Aliamphritea ceti: one gene and its partner. The protein of the gene in region 2 interacts with the protein of the main gene of each other region in a pairwise test. Links are inferred from orthologs where the notes say so. Each region holds a gene or a part of one and is shown on either strand. Other genes may lie near its edges. The genes, in order: clpA and OCU49_RS20105.

Region 1 (4,576 bases), 1.5 Mb from region 2 along the record:
GGATGAGACTTTACGGGCATTTAAAGAGTTTGCAGTCGGTATAAAAGGGCCGCTGACTACGCCTGTAGGTGGGGGTATTCGATCGCTGAATGTCGCGCTGCGTCAGGAGTTAGACTTATATGTCTGTCAGCGACCAGTGCGCTGGTTTAAAGGAGTCCCGAGCCCGGTTATTAAACCTGGTGATGTAGATATGGTGATTTATCGGGAAAACTCTGAAGATATTTATGCGGGTGTTGAGTGGCAGGCTGGTACCGCTGAGGCACAAAAAGTTATTGATTTTCTGCAGCAGGAAATGGGGGTAACTAAAATTCGCTTCGATCAGATGTGCGGTATAGGTATCAAGCCGGTTTCTGAGGAAGGTTCTAAGCGTTTAATACGTAAAGCGCTACAGTATTGTGTTGATAATGACCGGCGTTCTCTAACTCTGGTGCACAAAGGTAATATCATGAAATTTACCGAAGGTGCATTTAAAGAGTGGGGCTATGAGCTTGCTAAGCAGGAGTTTGGTGCAGAGCTACTTGATGCGGGTCCCTGGCTGAGTTTTAAGAATCCTCATTCGGGGCGCGAGATTGTTGTTAAGGATGTAATTGCAGATGCAATGTTGCAGCAGATTCTTTTGCGTCCTGCTGAATATGATGTTGTTGCTACCCTGAATTTGAATGGTGACTACTTATCCGATGCGCTGGCAGCGGAGGTAGGAGGGATAGGCATAGCACCTGGTGCGAATTTATCTGATCAGATTGCAATCTTTGAGGCAACGCATGGTACGGCGCCAAAATATGCAGGCAAGGATATGGTTAATCCAGGTTCTATTATTCTATCTGCAGAAATGATGTTGCGGCATCTGGGTTGGATAGAGGCGGCTGATCTTATAATTAAAGGTATGGATGGCGCTATTGCAGCGAAAACGGTGACCTATGATTTTGAACGTTTAATGGATGGTGCGACTAAAGTTTCCAGTTCAGGATTCGGAGCGGCGATTATCAAGCATATGCAATGAGGTTTTGCAGGCATAAAAAAAGGCAGCTTAGGCTGCCTTTTATTGTATGAAGTAAAGCTAGGCTTTAGTGCGTCGGGAAGACCTTATTAAGAATTTTCCGCTTGTTCTAATGCAGCCACTTCAATAGGCTTTATGTTGATCGCGTGAATACCCTTAGGTCCCGGTGTCGTCTCAAAACTCACTTCCTGGCCGGCTTTCAAACTCTTGTAGCCATCGATAAGTATTACCGAATAGTGAGCAAATAAGTCTTCATCATGTTCTTGCGATATAATAAATCCGAAGCCTTTGGCGTTATTGAACCACTTGACTTTCCCTGTGTACATTGGTGTCCCCCAATATCCGATTAAAACTTCGACCCTAATCTCCCTGGGTCTGTTAACTGAACGACCTCTTGTTGATACAATGTACTACAGCTGAGGTGCTTCCATGTTCCTGAAAAGTGTCTTGCAGGGACTACCGATACAACAAATTTATTATTCCTCCTGCAGAAAAAATTATAACATTCTTCGGAGTTAGACGAGCATTACAAGACTCCCCATTATGAGATACAAAAATTGGTAAATATTGTGAAATGTGATATGCGTCATTTACAAGGAGCCATCCGTTGCTCTAGCGACGACCAGGATCCGCATGATCATGGGACTGGTGTCGTCGAAGAAGTTTCTAAACCTGAACTAAAACGTCCATCAATGTACCAAGTACTAGTGATGAATGATGACTATACCCCTATGGACTTTGTGGTGGAAATATTAATGGTTTTTTTCTCTATGAATCAAGAAAAAGCCACACAAGTTATGTTAACGGTCCATACTAAGGGTAAGGCTGTGTGTGGTGTGTATACCCGGGATGTCGCAGAAACTAAAGCAACTCAGGTGAATCAGTACGCTAAGGAGAGTAAGCACCCGTTGCTGTGTGAAGTCGAGCAAGCGTAGCGGAGCGATTATTATGTTGAATAAAGAATTAGAAGATACGCTAAGTGTGGCTTTTAATAGTGCTCGCGCAAAACGTCATGAGTTTATGACGGTTGAGCATCTGTTGTTGGCTTTGTTGGATAATTCAGAGGCCTACTCTGTACTGCAGGCATGTGGAGTTGATGTAGATAAGCTAAGAATTTCCCTGTCATCTTTCATAGAGGATACAACACCTTTACTACCGGATAATATTCCTGATCTTGAGACTCAGCCAACGCTGGGTTTTCAGCGTGTTTTGCAGCGGGCTGTATTTCATGTTCAGTCATCAGGTAAGTCTGAAGTTACTGGTGCTAACGTGCTGGTGGCAATTTTCAGTGAGCAGGAAAGCCAGGCTGTATACGTGCTTCAGCAGCAGGGTGTTGAGCGTATAGATATTGTTAATTATATCTCTCATGGTATTTCCAAAGTCAGCGATGCTGATGAGCCGGCTGCGCTGGATGATTTAAGTGAAGCCAGTGCGCCAGCTGAGAAAGACAAAAGCCCTCTCGCTAATTATGCAGTTAATCTGAATAAAGAAGCAGAGGCTGGCAATATCGATCCGCTTGTAGGGCGTGATGATGAAGTTGAGCGAGTGGTACAGATTCTTTCCCGTCGGCGTAAGAATAATCCATTACTTGTCGGAGAAGCTGGTGTCGGTAAAACGGCCATTGCTGAAGGTCTGGCTAAGCTGATTATTGAAGGTTCAGTACCTGAAGTTATTTCCCAGAGTACTGTTTATTCGCTTGATCTTGGTGCTTTGCTTGCAGGTACGAAGTACCGTGGCGATTTTGAGAAGCGCTTAAAAGGTTTGTTGAATGAAATTCGCAAGCTTGATCATGCCATTTTATTCATTGATGAGATTCACACCATTATTGGTGCAGGTGCAGCATCTGGTGGCTCTATGGATGCTTCAAATCTGCTTAAGCCTCTTCTGAGTTCGGGGCAGTTGCGCTGTATTGGTTCTACAACCTTCCAGGAATTCCGTGGAATCTTTGAAAAAGACCGTGCGCTAGCGCGTCGCTTCCAGAAAGTAGATGTTCTTGAGCCGTCTGTTGATGATACATACCGAATTCTGCAGGGCTTGCGCAGCCGCTTCGAAGAGCATCATGAGATTAGCTACACAGATAACGCGCTGCGGGTTGCATCTGAGCTGGCGGACCGTTACATCAATGATAAGCACATGCCTGATAAGGCTATCGACGTGATTGATGAGGCCGGGGCGTATCAGCGCCTTGTGCCTGAAGATAAGCGTGCTGAGCTGATTGATGTCGCTGAAGTTGAAAGTGTGGTTGCTAAGATCGCCCGTATTCCTGTCAATAACGTTACTGCATCGGATAAAGAACAGCTGAAGAAGCTGGACAAGAATCTGAAAATGGTTGTGTTAGGGCAGGAAGAAGCTATTGATACTTTATCTGCTGCAATCAAGCTTTCCCGTGCAGGGCTTAAAGAGCCAAACAAGCCGGTTGGTTCATTCCTGTTTTCTGGTCCGACCGGGGTTGGTAAAACTGAGGTAACTTCTCAGTTAGCGCGGATAATGGGTATCGAATTGATACGCTTTGATATGTCTGAGTATATGGAGCGTCATACCGTATCCCGTCTGATTGGTGCTCCACCTGGTTATGTTGGTTATGATCAGGGTGGTTTGCTTACCGAAGCAGTTACTAAGTCGCCGCATTCTGTGCTGTTGCTGGATGAAATTGAAAAAGCTCATCCTGAAGTATTCAACTTGCTGCTGCAGGTTATGGATAACGGTACGCTGACAGACAATAACGGCCGTAAAGCTGATTTCCGTAACGTGATTTTGGTAATGACGACTAATGCGGGTGTTGAGCAAATGAGTCGTGCCTCTATTGGCTTCACACATCAGGATCATACGACTGATGGTATGGAAGCCATTAAGAAGATGTTTACGCCTGAGTTCCGTAACCGTCTGGACGGCATTATTCAGTTTAAAGCTTTGCCTATGAGTGTTATCAAAGGTGTGGTTGATAAATTCCTTACTGAGTTGCAGGTGCAGCTTGATGATAAAGGGGTTCAGCTAAATATTGATGATGCTGCTCGAACTTGGCTGGCTGAAAAAGGCTATGATGAAACTATGGGCGCGCGTCCTATGCAGCGTCTGATTCAGGAGCAGCTGAAAAAGCCTCTTGCAGAGATGATTCTCTTTGGTGAGTTGTCTGATGAAGGTGGTGAAGTTGAAATCAGCGTTGATGAAAACGATAAGTTGGTACTCGATGTGGTTGCCGCAATGGCATGATCATCTGTACTGACCGTCCATAAAAAAACCGCTTGTGAAAACAAGCGGTTTTTTTATTAAGGGTCGGCGCTGGCGGACAGCTATAGATGCTAAGTTAATCAGCAGTTAGCTAATAAGTTGCAGAGCCGAAAAACCGTAATTAGCGGGCGCGGTAGGTGATGCGGCCTTTGGTCAGATCGTAAGGTGTCAGCTCAACTTTTACCTTATCGCCAGTCAGGATGCGGATGTAGTTCTTACGCATTTTGCCAGAGATATGTGCAGTCACAACGTGACCGTTTTCAAGTTCTACGCGAAACATGGTGTTAGGCAGTGTGTCGGTGACAACGCCTTCCATTTCAATACTATCTTCTTTTGACATTAAGTACCTAC
Region 2 (9,326 bases):
CTGATCCAGCTGGATGTTCGCTGAAAGCCAGTAAAGGCGTGCTCGATAGAGCAGGGGGCCATATTGACATGCCTCTGTTAAGTACGCGCTTAATGCCATCTGGTCTGCAGTAAGGTCTGGTTGTTTAGGGTTATTTACCTGTCGGTTATACAGGCCAATCAGGGCTTCAGCAGATGATGGGAAAGGGGAAGGAAAACACTGATCGTGTAATTGCTCTAATATTTGGCGAATATGGCGTGAGGCTTTTCTGTGGGGGTGACGATATAGCCCATAGAGTGTTTTTTCATCGATGCCTGGCGGATAAATTAAACTTATCTGCTGAAGAAATTCGTCCCAGGTCCAGCCCTGGGCTTTGAGGCGATGAATTTTACTGTATAAATTTGCCATAACATAAAACTATAAGAATCAGAAGCCCGTTTTTGTCTTGAACTGGTATCAGTACATAGCTTGCTGAAAACCTAGCATAGGTGCAAATACTTTATGTGAGGAATTCAGTATGTCGGTTAAAACAAAACATTTGGCACTGGCGGTTTCGGCGGTCGTTATTACGGGTATTGCTGGTTGTGCTCAGCAAAAGTACCAACAATCTGAGAAGAAAATCGAAACTTCTGCGGAGGTTTTGCAAGAGCCGCAGGTTCAACTGCTATCTAAGATGGGGAAGCGCAGCCTGCAGGCTGATAGTACCTATATGCCAGTGATGGTGCCGGGTATCTCTACAGAAAATTATCAGCGATTCGAAAATAATCAGTCGCATTCTCCAGCATCCCGTCCATTAAGTACGTTTAGCCTGGATGTGGATACTGCCAGTTTTGCAAATGTACGACGTTTTATTAATGAGGGACGTTTGCCGCCGGTAGATGCCGTACGTACAGAAGAGTTGGTGAACTACTTTAGCTACGATTATCCACAACCTAAAGGAACAACACCTTTATCTCTTGAGTATGAGCTGGGTGCCAGTCCCTGGAGTTCAAAAGCAAGCTTGCTGAAAGTTGCTATGAAAGCCCGGGATATGAACAGTGACAGAGGTTCTAATCTGGTATTTTTGGTGGATGTATCAGGTTCGATGTCGAGTGCTAAGAAACTCCCATTGGTTAAACAATCGCTAAAACTTTTAGTCAAACAATTGAATAAACACGACAAAATAAGCCTGATTACTTATGCCGGTAACGCACGACAAGTATTAGATGCTACACCCGGTAATCAGCGGAGAAAAATTCTAAATGCGATTGATGCTTTGGATGCAGGTGGTGGTACTTATGGTGAAGGTGGTTTAAAACTGGCCTATAGCACTGCAGTAGAGCATCTGATTGAAGGGGGCGTAAACAGAGTTTTACTCACTACCGATGGTGATTTTAATCTAGGTATGACCGGTGTAAAGGAGTTGGAACGTTATATAAGTGAGCAGCGGAGCCAAGGCGTTAGTCTGAGTGTGTTGGGCTTTGGTGAGGGTAACTATAACGATCATCTTATGGAAACCTTAAGTAATGCGGGAGATGGTAATGCTGCGTATATCGATTCACTTCAGGAAGCGCGTAAAGTACTGATTGAGCAAATGGCGGCTAATTTTCATACATTGGCATGGGATGCCCGGATACAGGTAGAGTTTAATCCGGCCGTTGTACAAAGTTACCGCTTAATTGGTTATGAAAACCGCCAGTTGGAAGCTGAAGCATTTTTAGATGAGCGAACTGATGCTGGTGAGGTTGGCGCGGGCCAGACTGCTACTGCGCTGTATGAATTGATTTTACAGGACCAGCCATCTACCCATGCATTACGTTATCAGTCATCTGATGATCGTTATAACATGGTTGATAATACTGAGCTTGGCTATATTCGATTACGTTATAAAATACAGCAAGGTGGTAACAGTCAGGAACAGGCATTAGCCGTTCGTGCAGATAGAAATTGCCAGCTTTTACAGAGCTGTAGTCAGGATTTCCATTTTGCGGCTGCTGTTGCCGGATATGGTCAGAAGTTGCGTAATCATCAGTCATTATCGGCATTTAGCTGGCAGTCTCTGGCTGAATTAGCCCGAAAGGGGAAAGGCCAGGATATTTATGGGTATCGGGCAGGTTTTATTCAACAGTTACAGCTGACAGCAGAGCTGTGAAAAATCATCGTCGCTTATTTTCAGAACAGGCCAGAGCTCTATAGCTCTGGTCGGTTTTAGGGGATAATACATTCTATAGTGAATAAGAGAGGGTAGAGGTTGTGGATGTCTGAGACTGTGGTGTATGGGTTAATAATGTTAGGGCTGGTGGTGAGTGCCGGTTCGCTGTGGTTTATTTTGCGAGTGTTAGGTCAGCAAAAATCCCAGCGTGAAGAGAACCAGCGTCGTCTGGAGACTGTCGCAAAAAAAGCTCAGGAACACCGTGCATATTTAGTTGAAAGTTTACAGGTGATTGCGCAAACACTGATGAATGAAGAAATGTCCGTGGTTGAAGGCTCAATTCGTTGTCGTATGCTACTGGATAACTTAGATCCGCAGCTTTGTATGAACGACGATTTTGCAGTTTTCAGCGAAGTGTACGAAAAGACTCGGCATATTCCCCGCTTAAAGGAATGGAAAGCATTAAAAACTAAGCAAAAGCTTCCGCATATGCAACTAATGGATGATGTTGAAAATACCCACAAAGGCGCTGTTTTAATTGCGGCAGGTAAGCTGCGGCAACATCCTTTTGATCGTTATCATTAAGTAAGTATGCAATTTCTTCTGATTTTTTTTGTTACCTTAATTTTTCTGTTACTGCTAATCGTGGCTTTGGTGTTTGGTCGTACGCCTACATATCGTCCAAGCAGGAAGTCAGTGCTTGCACTTTTGCAGGGTATAAACGATGGCACGACAGGCCAGCAAGCCTGGGCGGTGTTTCTTGGATCACCAATCTTTCATGATGAAGCTTTAGAAGGTATTCGTCGTGGCTGCTATGAATTTGATGAAGGCCTAACTGAACTGCCTGCTAAGCCTGGGTTGCACGGGCGTTTATATGATGCGGCCGGACGGGCGTTTATTCATGAGCAGGCAGAGAAGCTGACGGACATTATTAAACACACACCTGTAACCCGGGATTTCTGATTAAATCTTATCTTTAACTTCCATCTGTCTCATCGTTATATTGCTGATGCTCAATAAGACGTTGTAATCGCCACAAACAGTGCCAGCTATTGCGAATATCTGCTTTTTTGACCGCGTGTGTGAGGTCGATACTGGCTAGTTCCAGTGCCGGTAATTCGAACAGCCCTGCAAGTCCTGTTAACTGATGCGCATGATTGCGCAATTTATGTATATCCTGAGCAGAAAATCCTTCTTGCAATGAGGTCAGCTGACGCAGAAGCTCGGCATGCAGGTCTGCCGCATTGAGCTTGTAATTGCTCAGATCTGTGGCGCTTTTTTCGTCATGAGGTTTAGCTGCAGGCGGTAAGCTGCCCAGCTCTTGCTTCAGCAACAAACGCATAGTATTCAGCAGGCGAATATCGTTAATAGGCTTGTATTCGATACGGTTTACACCGGCATGAATTAAAGCCTGTTCTTCGCTGGAAACAACATTTGCGGTCAATGCAACTATGGGTATCTGCGGTAACGTTTGACGAATCTGAAGAGTGGCTTCGATACCGTCAATACGAGGCATATGTACATCCATCAGAATAATGTCTGGTTGATGTTCGGTAGCCAGCTGTATCGCCTGCATACCGTTCATCGCTTCAATAACTGACGCGCCAGCGGTACCCATAATTCTGCTTAGCAGCAGGCGGTTAAAGTCGTTATCTTCAGCGATGAGTACTTTAGTGCCGGATGTCAGTTTTGGCAGTTTACTGGTGAGCTGTGAACGGCCGGACTGAGTACCTGAATGACTCAGCCACTTACTCAGATTAATCTTGCGTAACGGCTTTGTCAGCACGGTAATGTTGTGGTGGTTCTGTATTTGTGTGAGCTCAGTAACATCATTGTTAAGTGAGGGCACCAAAAGCAAAATGTTACCTTTAACGCCTTTGAATATTTCTGGAATACTGCGTTTTTGCTGGTGTGCAATATCCGGATCCGCACTTAAGCCGAAAATGAGAGAGCTGTTACTGCCGGATGTTTGCTGCAGCTGGCTGCTCAGATGTTGCAGAGTTCGACACGGGATAATCTGTGTGACGACGCTGTGAGCCAGTTTGCTAAGTACCTGCAGGCTATTGCGGTGCTGATCAAAGATGATCAGTTCTTTCGTATGGCTAAGTGGGCGGGGTGGCGTGCCTGCCACAGCAGGTGTTGCTGGCAGACAATTAAGAGTACATATAAATTCGGTACCTTGCCCTTCCATACTGCTAAGACGAATTTCTCCTTCCATCAGTTCCAGTAGCTTACGCACAATGACCAGGCCTAACCCGGAACCACCAAAACGACGTGTTATAGATGAATCAGCCTGAGAGAATGCACTGAAAAGATGCGCTTGTTGGTCTTGATTAATGCCAATACCGCTATCGAGTACGGAAAGCTCGATGCGTAATGTATTGTCGTTTGTTTCCAGTCGTTTAAGGCTGACCATTACATGGCCTTCTTCGGTGAACTTAATGGCGTTGCCTATCAGGTTTGTTGCAACCTGGCGTAAACGCATTGGATCCCCGAGTACAATTGGCGGAATGTCCTCACTGACCTGATAAATTAATTCTAACCCTTTGGTTGCAGCACTCTGTGCCTGCATCTCAATCGCGCTATGAATGCATTCTTCCGGGTTAAACGGGATACTTTCCAGGTGGATAGCGTTGGATTGCAGTTTTGCAAAATCGAGAATGTCATCAATGATGGCTAGTAACATGGTGGAAGTCTGGCTAATAATTCGGCAGTGTTCCTGCTGTTCAAAACTTAGCTCTGTTTGTTTGAGCAGACCCGTAAAACCAAGAACTGATGTAAGCGGTGTGCGCAATTCATGGCTCATTCGCGCGAGGAATTCGTCCTTGGCCATATTGGCCTGATCAGCTCGCTCTCTGGCTCTGTGTAAAGCATGGTTCTGAGTTTCCAGATACTGCATGGTTTTACGTAAACGCTGGGTTGCTTTATCTACCTGGCTTTCCAGTAACTGATTAGACGCCTGTACCCTTTCGGCGAGCAGGTTTATGCCACGTTCTAACGAACCGATTTCCGCATTGGATTGTTCTGTGGCCCGGGCAGATAGTTGTCCTTGCTGCAATTTGCCAACCAGCTGGGTGAGATCGATTATTGGATCCGTCAGCGTGTGGCCAACACGGGCGGCAACGATGAAGGTGACCAGTATGCCTATTAATAACAATATGAGGCTATTGGCGATGATATCCAGTTGTCGCTGGCGCATGGGTTCACTGGATATCGCAATGACAACCCAGCCGAGGATTTGTGGTGACTGCTGTTCTGCATATTCTGGTGAGTCGTCTATCAGTATGCCAGTCGCCATCACCGGTGTTGCAAACAGCCAGTAGCCGTTTTGTCTGTTGTACGTAGGAGATGGTCGCGGAATAAACTGAAAATCGATATCAGTCGACCGATAGATAAGTTGTCCCTGAGCATTGAGGAATATTACGTCTTTAACGTCAGCTTCCTGTATCGGGCCTTTACTCAGGGCCTTAAGTTGCGGAGTCAGCTCTGAGATGATGCCAAACTCTGCGGCAGCAGCCATCAGGCGAGACATAGTTGCTCCCCTTTCGACCAATGCAGTTTCGTTATCTGCAATACGGGTGGAAATAAAATATCCCGCCAGTATCAGAGTCATTACCAGCAGCGGCACCAAAGTAATAGTGAATACTTTTAGTCGAATGCCTTTTCCAAAGCCGTTTTTCAGTAGACTCATCTTAGGTCTGCCTCTTTGATACGGGCTTCGAGCTGAGAGGGAACAGGCAATTCAATATTCAAGTTGCGGGCTACCTGAGGGTTGGTAATGACGGAAAAGTAATTACTGTAATTTGCTGGTGGCAAGGTGCCTTCACGGTTGTAAGCATTAAGAATTTCAGCGGTCTGCAGACCTATCTGATCCGGTGTGGAAATCACCGCAGCAATCGCGCCGGCATCAACGTAACTACGGGAGAAACCTACCAGCGGAATATGTTGCTGATAGCTCATGAAAAGAATCCATTTGGCCGTGGTACGGTTAAAAATAGCCTGGTCGGGTAATGCCAGAAAAATGTCGGAGCGAGCCATGATAGGCTGCAGCATTTGCAAAGGATTATCTTTGTTGACTAATTCATCATGGTTGAGTGTAAAGCCAAGCGACTTACTGACGGTTTCAATGGCTTGCAGATCTTTGCCTGTAGTTGGTCCGAGGATCACGCCAAGGCTCTTGGCGTTTGGTTGTATAGCCCGTGCCAGGATAACGTGACGGTAATAAGGTTGGTCAAGAAAAATAGCCGTATGGCTGATGGCCTGCTGTCGGGCTGAATAGCGCTTTTGTAAACTCAGAAAACTGGGTTTGGGAATAAAGCTGCTGATTATTTTACTGTTGGCAGGGGCCTGACTGAAGATATAGTCTGCTGCGGCACTGCCAACAGTAATCAGCGGATCGAACTGCTGTAAATAGTCAGGGGGGAGTTTACGTAAGTTTTCCAGAGAAATGCTCTGGGGCGCAGGGCCTTCAGACTGTAAAATGATTTCACGGTTAACGATTTGATAGGGTTGCTGTTCATTGCTCAGGACGACCAGAGCCTTTGCAGCTGCGTTGGCAGCGCACAGGTTAACAATGCAAAACCAGCAGAGCAGGCTTTGCAAAATTTTTAGCCCTTTTCGGAGCTTAAAGCTGGTCAGTACACACCTATCCATATGCTTACTCTGACATTGATCGGTGACCTAAGGTCAAAATTCCATTACTGCTTAAAAACTCAGTTCCATTTGCATATAAGCCCGTCGGTCAAACAGGTTATCGGCATAGAATTCCGGATATGGATCATCTAGCAGATTATGCACAAGAAAATTTACTTTCAGTTCGCTGCCACTCTGATATTTAAAGCCTTTGCTGATTTTTATATCCGTTCGGTTGTACTGACGGTTAGGCACATTGCCACTGCCTTCCAGCCATTTAACTTCAGACATGTAAAAGTGTGAAATACTGAATTGCAGGTTTTCCGGAAGTGTCACGCTGGCCAGCAACGATGCCGTATGCATTGGTGTACGGTTTTCTAAACGATCAATCTCGTCAGCGTCACCTACGTTGCTGTGGCCTTTATTGCGAAAGCCGCGGACGTGAATATAGCTGTAGTTAAATAATATCAGTGGGTTGAATTCAACATTGGGTTGATAGCGAATCTGGGTTTCAAAGCCCCTGTTATTCCATTCTGCACCATTCGTTTCTGTGCGGTAACGTGTATCACCGCTAGCTGTGCTTGCCGGGTTCGCTATTGGTTGAAAAGCAGTGGCGATACCGTTGTCTATACGCTCGTAAAATATTCGCAGATCAACCTGACTGTTATATTCAGGCCAGTTTTTAAAATAGCCAACATCCAGTGATCGTAATCGCTCAGGTTCAATATCAGGATTAGCCAGTGTTTCTATTGTGTAAATGGACGGTGAAGATGACGGGAGAAAGCTGGGAGTGCGGATGATGTTTTGCATATTAGCTTCCAGCAAAGATGGCATTCTATACGCTTGGCTGACCGAACTGCGTAATCCACTGGTGTCTGTTAGCTGATAGTTAGCGGCTAAGCGCGGGGAAATACGTGTTTTGCTGTTTCCTGCAGTAGCCTGTTCAACCATTGCGCCGGCGTTAAAAACCCAGTCGTTGATACCACTGTATTCCCAATTGGAGAAAATACGGGTGCGCTCCTCGCTGATCCAGTCTGTGGTATCTAATAGCTCGAGACTTCGGGCCTGATCAAACTTATAGCCGCCACCGATTACAAACTGATTGACTGGGGATATTTGCTTCCGCCAGGTCATTTCAATATCGTGCTGTTCGATATCCCCGACTTCACTGGTCTGACGAACAGGGTTTGCAGCAATAAAAGCTTCAGCCTGGGCGGATGTGAGAGACGGGCTGAGAGATCGTTGTACCGCTGCTACATCAAACAGTGGTGCTTCCAGATTGTAATAATTATGTGAATACTGGATTTCTACTTCAGCTTCGTCCTGAAGTATGCGCTGCCATTTAATATGCTGGCTGTTGGTGTGATAGGTGCGTTGTGTGAGATCCGGTGTACTGTCGATATCACCAATGTTGGTATAACCTTCACTCACACCCAGATTAAACGTCAGAGTGTCTTGGAGATTTGGGGTGATCACGGTATTGAAGTTTAGGTATTTTCGTGTCGCATCATCTTTGAATTTACTCGTGCCATCATTGCTCAGGTTGCCGGCAGAGAGGGCGAAGTTACCCAGTGAATAGCTGCCTTTATGGCGTGCTTCAAAGTTCTGTGTATTCAGGCTGCCAAGTGTATATTTTATGCTGCTTCCTGGCTTCGACAGACCGGAGCGGGTGATAATATTAATGGCGCCGATAAATGCATTTGAACCATGTGTAGCGCTGTTCGAACCACGAACAACTTCAATACGGTCGACGTCATCTACAGTAAGTCCTAAAGTATCCCATATGACGGTGGATAACAGCGGCACGTATATTGACCGGCCATCAACCATTACTTCCATTTGTGAAGGAAACTTATCGCTCATACCATGATAGGCAACTGCTGAGGTATTTGCCGAGGTGTTATAAGCCATCATGCCGGGAACTAAACGGAACAGATCCGGAATGGTTAGTGCTGAAGAGGCATCGATAACGGCCCGATCAATAACTGTAATCGCTGCTGGTGATTCATGGCGTTGTTGTGGCAGGCGTGTTGCTGCTGAAATAAGAGGGATATCAGCCAGATAGTTTAATTCTGAGATTGCATAATCTTCATCGTTATAGGCGAGGTATTCATCAACGGCGGTGATTGCCTGCTGTGCCTGAGACAGGCAGGTACTGCTCAGCAATGCAATAAAAAGCGACAACTGAATAGGTAGTGGTCTCTGCACTGAAAAACGGTAAAAGTCTGACCAGTGTGTTTTTGATAACGACATAGTTGTCCGGCTGTATATTGCAAAAAAGATAGTCTCTGTATCCTGATCAGAGTCTTGTTTGCTAATGCTGTCCTTAAATATTTAACCGCACAAACAGCTCGAGAGAATCCAGAATTGGTTTTAAACATCCGGTGTTTTTTTGTCAGGTTTATATCCTGTGAAAGAGAATTTTCTGACTCTTTTCCTGACCTGAATACTTCAGCTGCGGCCTAAGATGGGTCGGCATATAGCTACGTAAATCATGTGTTTCAATATACATAATAACTGCTATTTATGCATATGGCAGCAAGATTTTTAGGCTGTATAGAGGAGGAGAGATCTTGTGATTCAG

What was found.
Region 1: the proteins of OCU49_RS20105 (region 2) and clpA interact in binary tests that used the Escherichia coli proteins (3 or more experiments, as listed by UniProt). The link is inferred for Aliamphritea ceti from one-to-one orthologs.

Annotation. Positions count from the first base shown.
Region 1 is NZ_AP025282.1:2,901,634-2,906,209, reverse strand. The notes cover bases 1,563-4,576. They hold clpA (ATP-dependent Clp protease ATP-binding subunit ClpA), read left to right. Parts: upstream 1,563-1,945; coding sequence 1,946-4,207; downstream 4,208-4,576. Other genes in these bases: infA (translation initiation factor IF-1), read right to left, coding at 4,347-4,565; clpS (ATP-dependent Clp protease adapter ClpS), read left to right, coding at 1,579-1,932. Outside these bases: icd (NADP-dependent isocitrate dehydrogenase), read left to right, coding at 1-1,000; OCU49_RS13375 (cold shock domain-containing protein), read right to left, coding at 1,087-1,323. UniProt on the Escherichia coli protein: ATP-dependent specificity component of the ClpAP protease. It directs the protease to specific substrates. It has unfoldase activity. The primary function of the ClpA-ClpP complex appears to be the degradation of unfolded or abnormal proteins.
Region 2 is NZ_AP025282.1:4,443,544-4,452,869, reverse strand. What follows is about bases 2,887-6,201. They hold OCU49_RS20105 (ATP-binding protein), read right to left. Parts: upstream 5,802-6,201; coding sequence 3,087-5,801; downstream 2,887-3,086. Other genes in these bases: OCU49_RS20100 (ABC transporter substrate-binding protein), read right to left, coding at 5,798-6,201; OCU49_RS20110 (hypothetical protein), read left to right, coding at 2,887-3,073. Also shown: OCU49_RS20125 (hypothetical protein), read right to left, coding at 1-387; OCU49_RS20120 (vWA domain-containing protein), read left to right, coding at 497-2,110; OCU49_RS20115 (DUF2489 domain-containing protein), read left to right, coding at 2,216-2,695; more of OCU49_RS20110, read left to right, coding at 2,807-2,886; more of OCU49_RS20100, read right to left, coding at 6,202-6,763; OCU49_RS20095 (TonB-dependent receptor plug domain-containing protein), read right to left, coding at 6,815-8,995. UniProt on the Escherichia coli protein: Member of the two-component regulatory system UvrY/BarA involved in the regulation of carbon metabolism via the CsrA/CsrB regulatory system. Phosphorylates UvrY, probably via a four-step phosphorelay.